Regions from separate parts of the Paenibacillus wenxiniae genome, predicted to be linked through region 4. Evidence: predicted binding sites of a transcription regulator. Region 4 holds the regulator's gene; each other region holds the start of a gene.
The links. Region 4 encodes Rex, which represses fermentation and respiration genes when NADH is low (regulators of the CRP and FNR family bind a similar motif). Its sites were predicted from a motif close to TTGTGAAATATTTCACAA; they were not measured.

Region 1 (5,156 bases), on a different contig from region 4:
ATGAAGCGCTAATAAACAGTACCGAGGTGATCGCCAGCGCTACAATACTCCACGCGAGCGGACTGGTGAGCAGCTTCATATATTCCAGCGTCACCACGTTATTGTTTTCTATAATAAATCCACCTTCAGATAGCACGAGTGCTACCGACAACGAGGGTGGAATAAGCAATCCTGTTGCCCCATATAGAAATAGAAACACGATATTCTTCTTAGAACCGTAATTTTCAAACGCATAAAAGGAGCCGCGAATGGCGATGAGTACAATTGCAATACTGCCCGGCACGAGTAACGATGATCCGTAATAATGTGCCGCAGCAGGGAAGAAGCCAATCAAGCCAATGAAAAAGAAGACAAAAAATACATTCGTAATTTCCCATACCGGAGACAGATAACGTGAGATCAAGCGATTGATCAGATGATCCTTGCCTGTCGCGCGTGCATAAAAAGCGAAAAAGCCTGCACCAAAATCAATCGAAGCCACGATCAAATATCCGTACAAAAATATCCATAATACCGAAATACCGATAATCTCATAACTCATGATGGCAGTTCACCTTCTTCCTTTGCTTTGGCTGCATGAGTTGCTGCGATTTTCTCTAGTTCGACCTCTGCTGGATTGTTGCGGAACAATCGTCGCAGTACGATAATACAGAGCGTACCCAGCACAATATATAACAGCAAAAATAAGAAAAAGAGCGGCATAATGCTTGGCGAAGTGGTCGCGGCTTCCTCCACGCGCATATATCCGCGAATAATCCACGGTTGTCGTCCCACTTCCGCATAGAACCAGCCGAGTTCTACAGCGAGGAAGGCAAGCGGTGCTCCCAGTACAATGGCACGTAATAACCAGCGATTATATTCATTCCGCTTTTTCCAGAACAGAAAGAGGAAGAAGAACGCCGACACAGCGAGCAATATAAAGCCGATACTAGCCATAAAATCAAATAGATAATGTACCCACAATGGCGGCTGTTCATCAGCAGGAAATTCATTCAACCCCGTTACTTCGGCATTAAAATCGCTAAATGCCAGGAAACTGAGCGCCTTTGGAATGTGCAATGCGCCAATCACTTCACGCTCCGCATTCAACCAGCCGAAGAAAATCAGATCAGCCCCTTTGGCTGTTTCAAAATGCCACTCGGCAGCGGCTAATTTCTCAGGCTGATGTTCCGCGAGAAACTTGGCAGCCGTATCGCCAGCCAGTGCGGTCAAAAAGCTGAATACAAGCAACACGCTCATCATAAGCTTGAGTGCCTTTTTCGTATAATCGGTAGCGCCTTTACGTAAAATAGAAAAAGCCGCGATCGCAGCAAGTAAAGCCGCACCTGTCATATAAGCAGAGGTCAACACATGAAATACTTTGGACGGCGTTGCTTCATTAAACATTGCCTGCAACGGATATACGGCTGTAAATTGCCCATGTTCCAGTGTGAAGCCTGCGGGCTGGTTCATAAATCCATTTACAGTCGTGATGAAAAAGGCAGACATCGATGCTCCAAGTACAATCGGGATCGTGAGCAACCAGTGTATATACGGGTTACGGAAGCGATCCCACGTATACAAATAAATACCGAGGAAAATCGCTTCAAAAAAGAAAGCGAACACTTCCAGAAATAACGGCAATGCGATCACATTACCAGCCAGCTGCATAAAGTTAGGCCACACTAGCGCAAGCTGTAACGAAATGGCAGTACCGGTAACGACACCAACAGCAACAGAGATAATAAAGCCTCTTGTCCAGCGTTTGGCCATCAAGGTGTAGTGGTGGTCTTGTTTGCGTATGCCGACCAGCTCGGCAATCGCGATCATCAGCGGAATCGCCACACCAATCGTTGCAAAAATCACGTGAAACGAGAGTGTCAATCCGGTCACAAGCCGGCTCCATAGTACAGTATCAATGATCATAATGGGAATCCTTTCTCATTTGAATATTGTCGGTTTCATATGAGAGTAGCTTATCAAGTTTTGCGGATTGTATGTGATATTTGATACAATCTTCAAACAAAAAACAAAGCTTTAAGGCGATTTAGTGAAAAAATGCACAATAGCTCGTTAGGGTTATTGCACATTTTGGTCGAGCGTGCTGAGTAAGTAGGTTAGATCGATACAAAATATCGTTTTTGCAACATAGACATTGATTTATGATACGATCGAACATCTATACGATCTAAAAGTTTTAAGGTGGGTGGACGTCCATATCGGATCAGCGTACATTGTAATTCGGTTATAGTAATTTGTATTATAGAATTAGAGAGGGCATGAATACTTTAATGTTCAAGCGAAAATTCAATCTATTAGAGAACAAAAGGTGAATTCAAATATGGGATATTATTTTAATGGCATTTTGACTTCGATCGAAGCGTGGACAGCCTATAAGGAGAAGTATAATCATCTGTGTGCGATAGAGCTGTATCAACAGATCATCGCCATACCGATTAGTGATGATCTCTATAATGAAATTAATGATGAAACTAATAATGGACAACTGACCAGCGCACCTAATTATGATAGTTTGACCGATGCCATCAAGCAATTGTGTTCGGAGTTCTCCAGAATTGCTAGAACGGCTTATATTGAGGCTGAATACTTTGGAGGCGTGGGCACACAGAATGGAATCGTATGGGATGCAGCCGATGTTATTTTTGAAGAAACGTTGAGTGAGCATGCTGTCAATAAGGCGCTGCAACAACTGGGCGTAATAAGAACAGAGGAGCAGGATGAATTTGATACGGTACAGCTGGGAAGACACCGCTCGATTGAGCGCTGGTTGAAGGAAGAACAACATTTGTAAATAATGCTCCAGGTACTCTTTTCAATGAGTTTCGGTTGTACACATCAAGTATGAGCCTGGATTCGGAGTATACCTGGTGATGGGATTACTTCTATTTACAGAAACCGAAACCTTATCTTACCTCCTTTAGTTACATATTTGACAGGTAACTAGGTATCAAATGCTGCGAATAGATCATTTATATGTGGATAGAAGTATATATAGGTATAGTAAAAAGTAGAAAGATCAACATGGGAGGTACAACACATATCGTTTCTGTGGGCGGAATTGTTGAAGATGGCAACGGGAACATTTTATTGGTCAAGTCTTATGATGATGACTGGGTGTATCCGGGTGGCATTACCCAAATTGGAGAAAACCTGCTTGAATAAGGTCATCACATCAACTTATGCTTTAAGGGTGCGATCCGTTTTGAATTTATTTATAATAGCTAAAGCTCTTTCCTTTGTGGAAAAGAGCTTTAGCTTCGTTCAGAGCATGCAAAAATGCTACATTGCCACTAAACTGTGTCAGGTCATAGCATTAGCATGTTCAACATGCTAATACATCAACTTCCCAATCATCGACCTATCAAACTCAAACTCCCAATCATCAATCGCCGCCACCGCCGCCACAGGAGCTGCAAGACGAGGAACTACAAGAAGAAGAGCTACTGCACGATGAACTACTACAGGAATGACCATGACCCCCCCCATGATGGTTGCTATCATTGTTGCTACTGTAATTGTCACTGCTGCTTGAACCTGTACCACATGAACTACTTGTACCGCCAGCAGGACGTTCCTCCCGTATTTCAGACGGTAGAAAGGGATCGACACAAGTAGAAAAGTCCGCTGGTGGCAAATAAGAGTAATACACACATGCTGCTCCGGCCGCACTAAGTCCGAATACAGAACTATTGTATGGATCGCTGGCAGCAGCATAAGTCGACGTGGATTGCTCCGGTCGTTCTCCGCGTAAAGCCGCCTGACTCTGAACCGTAAAACGACGGTGCAGGTGTAAGATCACTTCGCGCGCGTCTGGGCTATGCTCAAACATCGAGCTGTTAAATAGTGACTGCTGCGGCTCATACTCACTGAATGCCAGTAACTCGTTCAGCGTCGAAGAAGAAAGTGGCTGACGGAAAAATGTTCCCCATAGATTCGTATTGGCACGCTCCAGTGGAAATAGCTCTCCATACACCCAATCAAACAAGGCACGCTGTTCGGGTTGCGATACCGTACCGCCATGTGGAGAATGATGCAACATATACCCGTAGAATCGAGTACAAAGCTGTTCATACTCTCTGGTAAACATCAGCATTTCATGCCATACATCATCGACCCGTGAACTGAACATCGGCATCTCACGAAATAGCGCGCAGATTAACATATAGCGTTTCATCTCATGCCAGCGCCATTCAAACTCCTGATACGGCATATTGGGATGCTCACTCTGGATACGTTGCCATAGCTGTGCTTCATAATGCTGGGGAATAGAGGCTTCGAGCTTGTTCGCGAGTGCTTCCGCAGGATGTCCAGCCGGTACAAGTGCTCCTGGTGGATCTACTTTATTAAAAAAGCGTTCATTTTCCCGTATACGTCGTAATGTCTGACGTTCTGGTGTATTGGATCGGCGAGCAATCACAATAGCAACAATGATCAGAGCAACAATGATAATAATCGTCTTCATCATATATAGCCTCCTGTTGTCATAATAGATAAAGGATCGGATATAGGATGGAAATTTGAAACCTATAGATTTGAAGCCTATAAATCCGTACCAATTTACCGATTATACAAGTTCCATCCGTTGCTGGAATTCGGTACGAATACGCTGTAATAGAGCTGAATCGGTCATCACATCATATGCCGTCTCCGCCAGTACGGTAGCGGTGAATACCATCGCTTCAAGTGCCTGCGGCTCTTGCGCACGATCGCGGAAGCCGATACTGTGCAGCTCATGTTTTTCATCGGTCACTTTGACATATGGATGGATCGCTGGACAGCGAACGGATACATTGCCCAGATCGAGTGAGCCTGCATCTTTACCGGATTGAATCTCTTCGCGTTTCACCCCATTGGCAATCAAGTTGTCGCTAAAAATTTCAGATAACGTGTGATTGGTAATTAACTCATCATAGGAATATTCGTAATTGGATATCTCGACCCGACAACCGGTTTGAAGTGCGGCACCTTCGGCAATTCGTTTCACACGTTCCACAAGTTCATTCGTGTACGCACGGCTGGCAGAACGGATATAGAATTGGGCAGAAGCATAGTCTGGAATAATATTGGCGGCTACACCGCCCTGATTAATAATACCGTGGATACGCGTATCGCTTCGTGTCTGCTGACGCATCGCATTGATGCCATTGAATAGCTGT
Region 2 (5,156 bases), on a different contig from region 4:
CATATTGATTTTGCTCGGATAAGTCTGCTCGGTTGGATCAGCATCGCTACGTTCATCCGAATATCGATCCAATCGATGCTCCCATACTCGCTTGATCGCCTGTAGCAGAAACGTATCATCCGCTCCACGACGCATTAAGGAACGCAGATCATAACCTTCATTTGCAAACAGACAGGTGTACAGCTTCCCTTCAGACGATAGCCTTGCTCGTGTACAGGATGAACAGAACGAATCGGATACCGAGCTAATAAAGCCTACCTCTGTATTTGTGCCTGCATAGCGATAATAGCGCGCGACTTCACCATAATGATCAGGATCGACCGGCTCTAATGTATAACGTGTACGCAATTGTTGTAAAATAGCCTGCTCTGGCACGACATACTGGTGTTTCCAGCCATTGTCATTGCCTACATCCATAAATTCGATAAAACGCAGCGTAATGCCACGCTTGCGGAAATAATCTGCCATCGGCACAATATCAACATCATTCAGCCCTTTTTGCACGACCATATTCATCTTGATCGTATAGCCGATCGATTGGGCATAATCGATTCGTTTCAAAATTTGCTCTGGCTTGATTCCGCGTCCATTCATATAACCAAACCGCCGTGGATGTAGCGAGTCCAGACTAATATTCAGACGACGTAAGCCAGCATCATAGAGCGGCTGCGCCTGTGCACCAAGTAGCAGTCCATTTGTCGTTAAACCAATGTCTTCCACTCCAGCAATTGCTGCCATCCGACCGATCAGCTGGGGCAGACCGCGACGCAGCAACGGTTCACCACCGGTCAAGCGAACTTTACGCACACCCAGACCGACAAATAACTGCACCAGCCGTTCGATTTCATCAAACGATAATAGCTCTGAACTATGCATAAATGCATAATCATCACCAAATATCTCTTTCGGCATACAGTATCGGCAACGGAAATTGCAGCGATCGGTAACCGAAATACGCAGATCGCGCATCGGCCGCTTCAGCAGATCAGTAGACGGATTCATGATCAAGAACTCCTTTGTATTTAGAATCGATATAGCATACGAATGGTATGCAGCCGTAACGGTAATTTCTCAGCACATCGATATCGCATAAGCCGCAGTCATCCATTGGATACGCACGAATGATCAGGAAGAGGAATTGTTCGGATGCTCGGTTAACTCGCTAAATGTGCCCACATAACGGATATCCTCACCAGTCGCATCCTTTACGGCGCTAATATTGAGCCATTGTACATATTCTTCACCATTTTTACGACGATTCCAGATTGCACCTTGCCAGAGACCTTTTTCTGTAATCTCTTTCCACATTTGCTGATAGAACGTTTCGGGCTGACGACCTGATTTTAATAAACTGGGCCGCCGACCTCGTACCTCCTCTTCTTCGTATCCGGTCAAACGGGTAAACGCAGGATTCACCGTTTTAATATAGCCCTGGGGATCGGTCACGAGAATACCTTGTGCTGTCGATTTGAACACATCCGATACAAGGGTCAGCTTGTCCTGATAATACATCCAGACGACGATAATCAAGCTTGCCAGAGCTACCTGAGACAGCAGCATAAAGCCAATCGAATATTGCCCGGTCAACCCGTGGATTGCAGCCAGCATGAGCGGCGGGAAAAATCCACCTAAGCCGCCCATCATCGACACGATGCCGTTCGCAATCCCAGCTTGCTTGTTGAAATAGAACGGAACGAGCTTGAAAATAACACCGTTACCAATTCCCGCACTTACAGCAATTGTCAAACAACCAACCGTGTACAAGCCGATCGAAGGCGAAAATGCTAGTACAATCGCCGCCAGTGTATATACCGCAAACGTACACATTAGCAGAAACAAGGCTTGAAAACGATCCGCTAGCCAGCCGCCGACCGGACGAAGGAATGTCGCCAGTGCGATAAAACCTGCGGTACGCAGTCCAGCATCTACTTTATCTAGCTGGAAGTTGGCTACGAGGAAGTTCGGTAAATATACGGTGAAAGCTACAAATGAACCGAAGGTAATAAAATAGAATAAAGAAAAGAACCATAGCTTTTCATTTTTGTACACGCCTTTTATCTGTTCGATAATCGGTGTTTTGATTCGCGTCTCTTTACGGTCACCGAATAGGAAATTGAGAACGATAAATACGAGCAATAGCACCAAATACAGGCGAACCGCTGCTTGCCAGCCGATCGCTGTTGCGATAACCGGTGCGGCAAAGGTCGTAATCGCTGTACCGATATTGCCCATGCCGTATACACCGTTCACAAGCCCATGCTTTTCACGGGGATAATATTTAGGCAGTGAGGTCACGCCGACCGAGAATACGGCGCCACCAATACCGAGGAACAGACCGCCGATAATCAGATCGGTCAGCGATGATGCAACGCTAATGTAATATACCGGGAATAACAGCAAAACAAAGCTAATCATAAACACAACACGCGCGCCGACGATATTGGCATAATAACCAAGCGGAATACGCAAAATGGAACCGAGCACTACCGGAATTGCTGTTACGATTGCCAGGCTCCCCTGTGGAATGCTAATATCTTCTTTAATAAATGGCATTAGTGAGGAAATAATAACCCAGACCATGAATCCCAGTACCAGATTCAACGTCTGCAACGATAACTGCATCTTTTTGATCATCCCATTCACCCTTTGCTTTCTACTGTTCTGTTTTCGTAAGTCAGACATGTTATGGTTGCCATACTCTATTGACGTGGAGAGGTGCGCTGCATCAAACGATTTCGATAAGCACATTCCCAGACCATACGGATGCCAACCTATAGAGCAAACGTTACAGTCGTATATAGCGCTTGTGCCAAAGATCACATGTATAGCTATTACTCCATACGACATGTGAACAGGCGTATATGGATAACGACATGTCTGCTTTCTCTTCCCTCTTATTGTAGAATTTTGACGACAGGTTGGACTATAGGGGAGTACCCTGATGATGCAGAGGGAATGCCCGTAATGGTTATGGGGATCGTAAAGTCATATAGCTACCAGGATTACATCTATAAGTTTTCGTTTGAATTTTAAATAAGAATAAAAGACTAATAACAATGAAAGACAAATAACGATGGCTAACACAAAAAACCTGTCATCGCGACAGGTTAAATAGTCATTGTATAGCGTAATATCGTGTTTTATTATTCGTTTTCTCATTAGATCATGTTCTCCCATTAGATTATGCTCTCTCGGTAGACCTTGTTCTCGTTCCAGTTAACGCGAGGATATATCTACAAATTCTACTTCTGGAAAATAGCGATCTGGCCCTTCCAATAATACTCCCCTTTGACCTTTAAGATACGTATCAAAAAATCCCTCCATATAAGTATTTGCAATAGCATTCGCTCTTGCAGGTGCGATCTTGCCTGTAGCACCAATAAACTGGAATACTGGAGAAATAAACTGGATATCGGTAAAATTCAAATGTTCTGTATTTTCGATAGAAATGACTTGTCCGCCGCAAGCAACAGCTTCGCGCATGCGTTCAATCTCCAAGCGTTTATCCTTCATGACCGCCTCTTCCCATTCTCTCGTTGATCCGCTCTGTTGCAATTCCGCATCTGTGTAGACTCGGTTATCGATAACTCGTTGTATATGTTCATTATGGCTTGCCGAGTTAATAAATAAAAATGGCTTACGTAAAGCTTCTCGATCATGCAACCGGTAAAGTCCTCCATCGAGATCAATACCTGCTGTAATACGCGGATCGTACGCTGCATCATACGCAGTCGCACCGCCGATTGAATGACCGAACACGCCGATATGCTGCAAATCGATCTTTCCTTTGAGCAGACTGGGGATTTGCCCGGATTGGATTAACTGCAATTGATCCAGCACAAATGATACATCGTCGGTTAACATCGCGCCCAGTCCATCGCGATGTTGGCTTTCCGTCTTATAATCATGACTGGGTGAAAATAAAGTATCGCTCGTCGTTGTCGTTATGCGCCCATCTGGAAACTGTGTTGCGACTGTATTATCGGTATGGTCAATAACAGCGACAACATATCCATGACTTGCAAGTTGTTCAGCTTGTGATGTATGGAAAAATCGCGACGAACCGTTACCCGGATTCCCGATTAGAAGGGGATAGTCAGACTGTGCTAGAGCCACCTCTACATCGGGATACGCCCCTAGCTCGAAAATGTATCAATCCATCATTTACCGCATGTTAATCGAACTATTGCCTGGAGGCTCTAAGTAAGAAAATTGGCAGCTCGAATAAAAAGAATAGAAACACTATCAAGCTGAGCGGCATCCCGCACTGGTTGACCAGCACGGCGAATGCTACCTTATCTGCACATAACAAAAAAGCTACTGGCATCCCAGCAGCTTTATTATTCATCCTATTCTATTACCAGCTTAAAACTCCAAAATCTTCTTCCGCAACGCATACTCGACCAGCTCCGGACGGCTTTTCAGATTGAGCTTATCCATAATTTTTGCTTTATGTGCTTCAACTGTTTTTACGGAAATGAATAACTTCTCTGCTACATCTTTGTTGCTATAGCCTTTGGCGACAAGCGGCAAAATTTCCAGCTCTCGCCGTGACAGCACTTCATACACATCTTCAGAATCCACACTTGTATTCGTTTTGACAAATTCACGTACAAGTGATGTGGCGAGCTTCGGATGGATATATGTACCGCCTTGATAGATCGTGCGAATCGCCAGCAGTAGCTCTTCATCCGGTGCGTTTTTGAGTACATAACCCGATGCGCCATTACGCAGCACATGGAACAGGTACTCCTCATCATCATGCATCGTCAAAATGAGGATGCGTGTATCAGGATAATCTTCCTTGATTTTGCCCGTCGCGATCAGTCCGCTTTCGCCTGGCGGCATACTCAGATCCATGAGCAATAGATCCGGCTGATGCTTAGCAACCATCGTGTACGCTTCAATACCATCTGCCGCTGTACCGACGACCTCCATATCCGGTTGAAAATTTAATATCATCGCGAAGCCGCTGCGAACAATCGCATGATCGTCGGCAATTACGATTTTCATCATTGTCCCTCCCCCTGCATAGCGCTCAAAATCGGAATATCGAGTGTAATTCGTGTGCCTTTGCCCCTTTCCGAATGAACGCTAACTTTACCGCCAACCAGCTCGGCACGCTCCTGCATTCCGTATAGACCGAGTCCAGTGCC
Region 3 (5,156 bases), on a different contig from region 4:
TCCAGCAGCATATCGCTCAAGTACATCGTGTCATTAATGACGGTATCCATTTAAAAGGATATATGGCATGGTCGCTCATGGACAATTTTGAATGGGCAGAAGGCTACCGGATGCGTTTTGGACTCATTCATGTGGATTTCCGCAATCAAGTACGTACACCGAAAGAAAGCTTTTACTGGTATCAAAATGTCATCCGTAACAACTGGATGGAAACACGTTAATGTTCGCACTCATTTGATAGAGGAGCAGCGCTATAAAATATAAATGTCGTACAGCGAATCAAAAGCTCCCTTTTGTGGTAATAAGTCGTATAGTACTTCTGCCTGGTACGCCAGACCAATCGATGGAATGATTCAGGTAGACATCACAGCAATACGACTATCCGAGAAAGGGGAGTGGACTTCGTGGCTACCAAATCCAGAGGTCCGAGCAACAATAGCTCGGCACAAAACACATATGGACTTAGCAAAATGTTGACTGTAGTCGCATGGCTGTGCTGCGCGGCAGGTATTTTACTGATCGTGCTGAATCTGCAACCATTTAATGACAACAATCTCGGCTTGATGATCGGCGTAGGCTGTTTGGCTGCATTTGCTTTCATTTATTCGCTTGCGAAATGGCTTGGTTCGATGCAAGCACGCAGTGATGAAGGTAAGGATGGAATTAAGGACGATTAGGATGATCCGCTGCCCATCGTTTACGACTGAACTCCGGTAAAGACAGCGATACAGCGAGCATTTTAAAATTAAAGCTCCTTTAAGAATAATTCTTAAAGGGGCTTTTTTACGAAGTAAAAATATGTTAATCTTTAAATAATGTGAAAACATTCACGTCTGCCTGCTAATAAATTGACAGATTTGTTAACAAGCCAAAAAAAACTGAAATTTACACCTTCTATGGATACGCAAAAAGGACACTTAGTGTTAACATAGGAATGTGTGGTTTCAACATTATGAACGTCATGAGCGTTAAGTGAGAAAGGGGATCAAGATGAGCAAAAAACCAGGTTCGCGCCTTATGTTCTGGGTTGTTCTGGTTGTGACGGTGTTGTCGCTGGCTCTGACGGTTTGGGCGTTGTTTGCTGGTTCCAGTAACTATGCTGTTCTTAACCCGAAAGGACCGATTGCAGAAGGACAACGCGATGTCATTATCATTTCTACGATTCTGACAGCGATCGTTATCGTACCGACAACCATACTGACCTTTGTTATTGTGTGGAGATACCGTGACAAACCGGGCAGAAAGGCGAAGTACGATCCAGATTTCAACCACAGCAATGTGCTGGAGTCAATCTGGTGGGGTATTCCGATCGTCGTTATTGCTGTGCTCGGTATCGTGACTGTACGTTATACGTACGCACTCGAGCCTTCTGTGGCCATTAAGTCCGACAAGCAACCCGTTGTGATTCAAGCGGTTTCGATGGACTGGAAATGGGCATTTTTCTATCCAGAAGAAGGAATTGCAGCTGTGAACACACTGACTATTCCTGAAGATCGACCAATTCGCTTCGAACTGACTTCCGATGCTCCGATGAACTCCTTCTGGATTCCTCAGCTCGGTGGACAGATTTATACCATGTCGGGTATGGCGATGAACCTGTATTTGCAGGCTGATCATACAGGCACGTATTACGGTTCCGGTGCTAACTTTAGTGGTGAGCATTTCGGCGCTATGAACTTTGATGTGAATGCGGTGACTGAATCCGACTATGAGGCATGGGTGAACAAGGTGAAAACTGAATCCAAGCCAATGACGATGGATACGTATCAGTCGCTGGCGATACCAGGTACGGCGGATAAACAATATTTTTCGGCATTCCCGGACAATTTGTTCCAACAACTGGTGACGCAATATTTGCCTGGCGGTTTGTCTGAAAGTCGTCAACCGGTACACACTACGCCTGAAACACAAATGGACGGCAAGTAAACCGGCTGAAGTTCAGCTGTATGGATGGTATGCGCCGCATACATCCATGTTGTAGGTAAAAGTCGAGTCGGGGGAACTTCTCCCGACATTCGTGCTGTATTCAAATGGTATTCATGCAATGCCGCCATACATGCCAGTAAGATGCTGTGCATGGACAAAGAAAGTGAAAGGAGCTCAACGATGCTTGAAAATCTTAAACAGTTTGCATCCGAGTTTTTTGTTACTGGCGATCCGTTGATTTATGGTGCAGACGTATCCATTGGATTAGTAACGATTGCCATCGTTGCCGGACTGACCTATTTCAAAAAGTGGAAATGGCTCTGGCGCAACTGGTTGACTACGGTTGACCACAAAAAAATCGGTATCATGTACATTCTGGCTGCGATCATTATGATGTTCCGCGGCGGCGTCGATGCGCTCATGATGCGTACTCAATTGGCAATTCCGAACTTTGAGTTCCTGCATCCAGAACACTATAACCAGGTCTTTACGACACACGGCGTAGTTATGATCCTGTTTATGGCGATGCCATTTATGTTCGGTTTGTTTAACGTTGTTGTACCTCTACAAATTGGTGCACGTGACGTTGCGTTCCCTTATTTGAACTCCCTCAGCTTCTGGCTGTTCTTCCTGGGCGCAATGCTGTTCAACCTGTCCTTCGTCATCGGCGGTTCGCCGGATGCAGGTTGGTTGAGTTATCCACCGTTGTCTGAGCTACAATTTAACCCTGGCCCAGGACAAAACTTCTATATCTGGGGTATCCAGATTTCCGGTATTGGTTCCCTGGCAACCGGTATTAACTTCCTTGTAACGATCATCAAAATGCGTGCCCCAGGCATGACCATGATGAAAATGCCGATGTTCACATGGTCTGTATTTGCAACTTGTGTCATCATCATTTTTGCATTCCCAATTTTGACCGTTACACTGGCACTGCTGTTCCTTGACCGTTTTGGAGGAGGACACTTCTTCACCCTTGACGGTGGCGGTAACCCGATGATGTATATCAACTTGATATGGATGTGGGGTCACCCCGAGGTATATATCGTTATCTTGCCGGCGTTCGGTATTTTCTCCGAAGTCGTCAGCGTGTTCTCACGCAAAAAGCTGTTCGGTTACACCTCGATGGTATTTGCGATGATGATTATCGCGTTCGTATCGTTCTTCACATGGGCTCACCATTTCTTCACAATGGGTTCCGGTGCGGACGTTAACGCCTTCTTCGCCTTGTCCACGATGTTGATCGCCATCCCAACCGGGGTGAAGATTTTCAACTGGTTGTTCACGATGTATCGCGGACGGATTCGCTTCGATCTGCCGATGCTGTGGACGGTCGCGTTTATTCCGGCGTTTATCGTCGGTGGTATGACAGGGGTTCTGCTCGCGGTTGCGCCTGCTGACTTCCAGTACCACAACAGTTACTTCCTGATTGCCCACTTCCACCAGGTTCTGATTGGTGGGGTCGTGTTCGGTTACTTTGCCGGCATGTACTACTGGTGGCCAAAAATGTTCGGCTTCAAGCTGAACGAAACGCTGGGCAGATGGTCATTCTGGTTCTGGAACATCGGTTTCTACGTATGTTTCATGCCACAATACCTGCTCGGTTTGATGGGTATGACTCGTCGTGTAAGTACATTTGACTGGGATACAGGTTGGGGCCCACTGAACGTAGTTTCGACGGTTGGTGCGTACCTGATGGGTATTGCCTTCATTCTGCAAGCCGTTCAAATTGCTTACAGCTTTAAATATCGTGAAAAAGATACAACTGGCGACATGTGGGATGCTCATACACTTGAGTGGACGATCCCGTCCCCAGCTCCAGAATACAACTTTGCCATTACTCCGGTAGTGGATAGCAGAGATCCATTATGGGTCGACAAGCAGCGTCGTGCTGCGGGTAAGCTTCCTCAAAAGGATGCCAAACCAAAATACGAACCAATTCATATGCCTAGCAACTCGGGTATCCCGATTGTATTTTCTACTTTCTTCTTCATTGCGGGCTTTGGCTTCACGTTCCACTGGGTGTGGATGGGAGTGCTCGGACTTGCCGGCGTACTTGCATGTCTGGCTGCCCGTTCGATGAATGATGACGAGGGCTTCTACATCCCTGCTGAGGAAGTAGAAAAGACTGAGGCTTCATTAAGGGGGACACTTTAATGGCACAAGCCGTATCACAGCACGGTCATGATCATGCACATGGTCATGATCACGGCCACCATGATCCGCAAGAACTGAAAATGCTTGGCTTCTGGATCTTCCTGATCACGGACGTTGTTCTGTTCGGTACGCTGTTTGCCACGTATGTTGTGCTTCACAACAATACGGCAGGTGGACCAACAGCTCACGAAATTTTCGAAATGCCGGGTGTTATCGCGGAAACATTCATCCTGCTCACATCCAGCTTCACAAGCGGTCTGGCTGTACTGGCAATGAATGCAGGTAAAGTGAAACAGCTGATTGGCTGGTTGATCGTTACATGGATTCTCGGCGCAGCCTTTATTTTCCTTGAAGTTGACGAGTTTATCAAAATGGTACACGAAGGATTCAACTACGGTACTAGTGCATTCGCAACTTCATTCTTCACACTGGTTGGTACACACGGACTCCACGTATCGATGGGTCTGGGCTGGATGCTGCTGATTATGATTCAGCTGGCACGTAAAGGCATTACCGATGTAACGCGCGGTAAAGTGAACGTTATCAGCTTGTACTGGCACTTTTTGGACGCCGTCTGGATCTTCCTCCTGTCGGTCGTCTATCTGATGGGGGTGATGTAAGATGGCGAACCATTCCGATCATTCCCATGGACATGACGAAGCTCATGCACATGGCTCGCTGAAGTCCTACATCGTCGGTTTTATCCTGTCGATCGTGTTGACGATTATTCCACTGGTTGTTGTTCTGAATCATATGCTGTCCCAGCTGCCAACCGTGCTGATTATTATGGTTACAGCGGTGCTGCAATTTGTCGTGCAGTTGTTCTTCTTCATGCATGTACGTGAGCGTCAGGGTAACCAACCTCGTTGGAACGTTATGGCACTGATCTTCGGTCTGGCTATTGTACTGGTCGTTGTATCCGGTTCGGTCTGGATTATGACTTACAATGGTGTAGGCTACTAAGATAGGCTACTAAGCCATCGATCGCAGACAGTTTGTCTGTATAATGAAGCCCTTCCGGTGACCCGGAAGGGCTTTTTTGTATGGAGATTAGTTATATATGTAAGCGAGGA
Region 4 (5,156 bases):
GAACGCGCAGGCAATACATCGCTTGAAGAAGTGGTCATGGCGCTGAAAGTGCGTGAAGAACGTTACCAGTGCAGCACACGGATTCGCACCGAGGAAATTATGAATACGTCTCGCCTGCTGACGCATTTGACCGGTCTGGACGTACAGGTGAACAAAGCGATTACAGGCGAAAATGCGTTTGCTCACTCCTCCGGTATTCATCAGGATGGCTTGCTCAAAGATAAAAATGTGTATGAAATTATGTCGCCAGAGCAGGTGGGCGCAGGTGAGATGGAATTGGTGCTGACCGCCCGTTCCGGTCGTCATGCCTTTAAAAATGCGATGGCACGACTGGGCTATACTGCCAATGATCCCGAACAATTGGAAACCTGGTTTGCCCGTTTTCTGGAGCTGGCTGACCGTAAAAAAGAAGTGTATGATCATGATCTGTTCTTTTTGCTGAGTGATACCGAGGAACAGGAGCAGATCACCTCGCCATTATACGAGCTGGATCATTTTCAGGTGGTGAGCGGCGGCTTGCAACCAACCGCGACCGTACAGTTGAAAAAGAGCGGTGTCGTGCATACAGGTAGTGCGATTGGCGATGGTCCGGTCGATGCATTATACAGTGCGATTTTCTCACTGACCGGAGTCGAAGCTACACTTAAGCATTACAAAATCAACAGCATTTCCAGCGGTCAGGAAGCGATCGGTCGCGTGCATATTCAGCTTCAATATGAAGGACAATTGTATACAGGACGGGCAATGGATACGGATATTATTAAAGCGAGTGGGCTGGCATTTTTGAATGGCATTAATGCGATACTGCTGGCTACAAGTGAATCGACTGCGACCGTAGATGTCTGAGGTATTCAGAATAGAATAAAGCCAGCGTACAGAGACTAGATCGATGTTGATTCGTATTGTTCGATTGTTCGATTGTTCGATTGTTCGATTGTTCGATTGTTCGATTGTTCGATTGTTCGATTGTTCGATTGTTCGATTGTTCGATTGTTCGATTGTTCGATTGTTCGATCAATGGTCTCGGCGATCTGTATAGATAGTCAAATGATTCGGGCTGGCAATGCGAAATGTCTTGATATCATTGCTGAATGTTTTGATCAGCAATCCAGAATGTGAGCACAGTTCTACACATCACACTACCCAAATGAAAACAACCGACCGAAGCAGCAATCACTTGCTCTCCAGTCGGTTGTTATTTATTCGTTAATTTATTAAATGTAGCTTTTGGCGAATAGCCTCGTTTTACTACTGTAGAGGATTCACCTGCTGACAAATGCCATTTGTCGCTTCCCTCTACTCCACTTCCCCATTCCATCGTTAGGCGCTAATTATGGAGTAAGTGTATTCGGAAGCTCCATCGGGCCGCCTAGCTTCGTACCGTCGCGGAAGTTGTAAAATACATAGTAGTAATGATCGCCTGACTTCGCAAATACCTGCCAGGCGTATTTACCGTTATACGAACCGGGGACCGAGCGTACCACTTCAGCTCCAGGCAAATCCTTTTGCAGCAGTTCGGCTGCCCGTTGCTCGGTAATCGTACCTGCCGTTGGCTCCACATGCACGGCATTCGTACCTGTAGCTGGCGTACCATCGGTATTAAATTTAACCCAGACCATTACATTTTGATTTTGATCGTTGCTGCCCTGAATGACCCAGTAAATCGAAGTATCATTCCACACCGACTTATAGCTATGTGTGACCGATGCTAGCTTCGCATTTTGCTGAGCAATCTCAAGTGCAGCCTGCTCCTGGCTCCACGGCTTTGCCATCACATGAACGTAGAACTGATTCACGCCCAGCACGATCAGTCCGAGGATCGTAATGATGATCGCAATCCATTTGCCTGTTCCCAAATTTCGCAAGACACGCCATCCTTTCTAATCTGTTGCAAGTCAGCGTGTGAGCAAGCCTTCAAAGGCCGACTGCGCTTCGCGACGAATTTTCTCCTCGTCCAGCGTCAGCGATACGCCATCCTTGATTACCTGTTTGCCATCTACCCATACGTGCAGCACATCTTTAGCGCTCGCAGAGTATACGGTGTGAGAAATAAAGTCTGTGAACGGCAGGAAGTGTGGCTGATCGATATTGAGCGATGTAATATCGGCTTTCATGCCCACTTCAAAGCTACCTGTGTTATCGAGAAATACCGATTTGGCACCATATTCTGTACCCATACGCAGCGCTTCTGCGGCTGGAACCGCAGTTGGATCGCCAGATACACCTTTATGAATAAGTGCTGCCAGACGCATTTCTTCGAACATATCGAGGTTATTGTTGCTTGCCGGTCCATCCGTACCAAGCGACACAACTACGCCAGCTTTGAGCAGATCCGGCACACGTGCCACACCGCTTGCCAGTTTAAGATTACTTCCCGGATTATGTGAAACGGTTACTTTGTGCTTCGCCAGCACTTCAATCTCTTCATCGTTCAAATGAACCGCATGCGCAAGCAGTGTTGGACGAGTGAATACGCCGAGCTTTTCCAGATGAGCAACCGGACGCAGACCATAATCGGCTACATTTAGTTCGACTTCAGCAATCGTCTCCGACATATGTGTATGCAGCGGCACATCCAGATCATGCGCTGCCTGTACAAAACGTTCGATGTATTGCGGCGGGCAAGTATACGGTGCATGCGGAGACATCATCGTTGTAATGCGTCCATCTGCTTTGCCATGCCAGTCACGCACAAATTGGGTAGCCTGATTCAATTTCTGTGTCTGTTCTTCTTCAGAGCACAGACCGATCACACCGCGCATCAATACGGCTCTCATCCCGGATTGCTCAACCACTTCAGCTACGCGCTCGGAGCGATCATACATATCGAGGAATGTAGTCGTACCGCCTTTGAGCATTTCCAGTACAGACAGTGCTGTTCCGATGTACACATCGTCACTCGTAAATTTCGCTTCCATCGGCCACATTTTTTCCTGCAACCATACTTGTAATGCCAGATCATCGCCATAGCCGCGCAGCAGTGACATCGCAGCATGTCCATGACTGTTTACAAGTCCGGGAATGAAAAATTGATGACGTCCATCGACAACGACGACATCCTCGTCTACCTGAGGCTCCTCTTCACCAATATACGTGATCAGATCATCTTCAATGACCATATGACCATGCAACACAGGCTTCGGTCCGTTCAGAACGGCAAAAATACCATTTTTAATCATCCATTTACTCGGAGAGTTGTTCATTAATGTCTAATTCCTTTCCGTCTTCAAGATAATAAGCCAGACTAAGCAAATCGGTTGTAAAATCCGCCGTATGCACACGCACATGCGGTGGTGTTCTTAAAATAATCGGTGCAAAATTCAAAATCGCTTCAATCCCTGCATCGACCAGTTGATCAGCAACATGCTGCGCTTCCGTATTAGGAACGGTAATAATACCGACACGGATACTTTTCGCCTGAATCGTCTCTGCCAGATCGCTCATCGGCTTCACAGTTAGCGTATTGATTTTCGTGCCGACTTTCGGCTCGTAGGAATCAAACACCTCGACAATCTTCATCGTCTCCTGCAAATAGGCGTTGTAATTGGAAAGGGCATGACCGAGGTTACCAGCCCCGATCAGCGCCACATTAATCTGCTGATCCAGCTTGAGGATATGACGAATTTTCTCGATCAGATACGATACGTCATAACCGATCCCTTTACGTCCAAAATCGCCAAAATAGGCCAGATCCTTACGAATTTGTGCTGGATTCAGATCCAGCTTTTGCCCCAGCTCCTGAGAGGACACTGTAGGCACCTCGCGAGCATGCAGCTCATTCAGATATCTTAAATAGACAGGTAATCTTCGCACGACGGCTTCAGATATTTTTTCGGATTTCATGCTTGCTCCCCCTCTTGATTTGCAGCTTCCGTCTCCTGTGGCCGGTCACTCAACCATTCGGCAATACGGGGAATCATCTGACGGGTATACATATGCTCCATTTTGGGACCTGGCAGTGAATACAGGAAGTGTCTGCCGTAATAGGACTCAATAACCCGCGTATCATAAATGAGCACGATCCCTCGATCGTTTGCCGTCCGGACCAGTCGACCGAAGCCCTGTTTGAACCGGATCACTGCCTGTGGCACAGATAATTTCATAAATGGATTTTTCTTTTCTCTTTTGAGCCGTTCGCTTTTCGCTTCAACGAGCGGATGGTTAGGCGGCTGGAAAGGTAAGCGGACGATAGCCAGACAGGTTAACGCCTCGCCTGGAATATCCACGCCTTCCCAGAAGCTGCTCGTTCCGAGCAATACCGATGCCGGATGCTCCTGAAAGCGGCGGGTCAGCTTCGTACGACTGCCGCCATCTACTCCCTGACCGAAAACTGCAATCTCACTAGTAGATAATTTCGCCTTCAGCGGCTCATACACCTGCTTGAGCATCCGATAGGACGTAAATAATACGAGCATGCGTCCTCGTGTCGCCTGCGCAGACTCGGCAAGCGACTCCACCAGCATCGATACAAAATGTTCGTCACCAACGCTGCCTTTCAAAGTCGGAAAGTCGCGCGGGATCAGCACTAACGATTGCTCGCGATAATTGAACGGCGATTCCAGCATGACCGTGTTCAGCTTGCCCTGCTGCTCGGCTTCTTTCAGCCCTAGCTGGTCAATCATATACTGGAACGTTTTATCGATCGACAACGTCGCCGATGTCAAAATGATACTTTTCTTTTTATCGAAAAAATGCTCTTTCAGCTGTTCACTCACATCAACCGGTACAGCATACATTTGCAGCGATTTGCTGCGGTAGCTTGCATTCGCTTCATACCAGTATACCGTATCTGTGCTATCCAGCTTCACAAAATGACGCAGATCATCGCGCACGCTGCCGAGATCCTTAAACAGACCCGTCACATCAGTCACCAGACCATCGGTATCGACAATATCGTCAGATTCTTTAATTTTACCCATAATATGCTCACCCTGGCGGATAATCTGGCTGAGTGCGATATGGATACGATTTTCCAGTTCGGTAATATGTGCCCATTCTTCCGGCTTTTTATCCGGTAATAGACGTAGCGTAAATTGCGCTGCTTCTCCTGGTCCAGCATCGCTACGCTGTGGTAAAAGGGCAAACAACAGCTCATTCAGCTTGTCCCAATCTTCCTTCACATCCGCCAGCTCAGGATACAAATTATCGATCGCAAT

Region 1: the regulator Rex is predicted to act here: its motif matches at 2,028-2,045, upstream of AAHF22_RS06105 (cytochrome ubiquinol oxidase subunit I).
Region 2: the regulator Rex is predicted to act here: its motif matches at 2,805-2,822, upstream of AAHF22_RS05575 (nitrate/nitrite transporter).
Region 3: the regulator Rex is predicted to act here: its motif matches at 816-833, upstream of qoxA (cytochrome aa3 quinol oxidase subunit II).

What each region holds. Positions count from the first base shown of each region.
Region 1 covers NZ_JBCGUH010000002.1:755,397-760,552, reverse strand. Annotated here, with positions in the region: gene AAHF22_RS06110 (cytochrome d ubiquinol oxidase subunit II) at 1-541, opposite strand, end outside; gene AAHF22_RS06105 (cytochrome ubiquinol oxidase subunit I) at 538-1,905, opposite strand; gene AAHF22_RS06100 (hypothetical protein) at 2,321-2,791, shown strand; gene AAHF22_RS06095 (NUDIX hydrolase) at 3,022-3,162, shown strand; gene AAHF22_RS06090 (UCP032817 domain-containing protein) at 3,383-4,462, opposite strand; gene AAHF22_RS06085 (M20 family metallopeptidase) at 4,565-5,156, opposite strand, start outside.
Region 2 covers NZ_JBCGUH010000002.1:621,499-626,654, forward strand. Annotated here, with positions in the region: gene moaA (GTP 3',8-cyclase MoaA) at 1-1,008, opposite strand, end outside; gene AAHF22_RS05575 (nitrate/nitrite transporter) at 1,126-2,634, opposite strand; partial or broken gene AAHF22_RS05580 (alpha/beta hydrolase family protein) at 3,217-4,134, opposite strand; gene AAHF22_RS05585 (response regulator) at 4,366-5,013, opposite strand; gene AAHF22_RS05590 (sensor histidine kinase) at 5,013-5,156, opposite strand, start outside.
Region 3 covers NZ_JBCGUH010000017.1:60,857-66,012, forward strand. Annotated here, with positions in the region: gene AAHF22_RS20795 (GH1 family beta-glucosidase) at 1-221, shown strand, start outside; gene AAHF22_RS20800 (hypothetical protein) at 405-677, shown strand; gene qoxA (cytochrome aa3 quinol oxidase subunit II) at 991-1,926, shown strand; gene AAHF22_RS20810 (cbb3-type cytochrome c oxidase subunit I) at 2,107-4,083, shown strand; gene cyoC (cytochrome o ubiquinol oxidase subunit III) at 4,083-4,703, shown strand; gene cyoD (cytochrome o ubiquinol oxidase subunit IV) at 4,705-5,046, shown strand.
Region 4 covers NZ_JBCGUH010000008.1:35,815-40,970, forward strand. Annotated here, with positions in the region: gene AAHF22_RS15285 (2-isopropylmalate synthase) at 1-846, shown strand, start outside; gene AAHF22_RS15290 (cell wall elongation regulator TseB-like domain-containing protein) at 1,332-1,865, opposite strand; gene AAHF22_RS15295 (amidohydrolase) at 1,896-3,203, opposite strand; gene AAHF22_RS15300 (redox-sensing transcriptional repressor Rex) at 3,184-3,843, opposite strand; gene dinG (ATP-dependent DNA helicase DinG) at 3,840-5,156, opposite strand, start outside.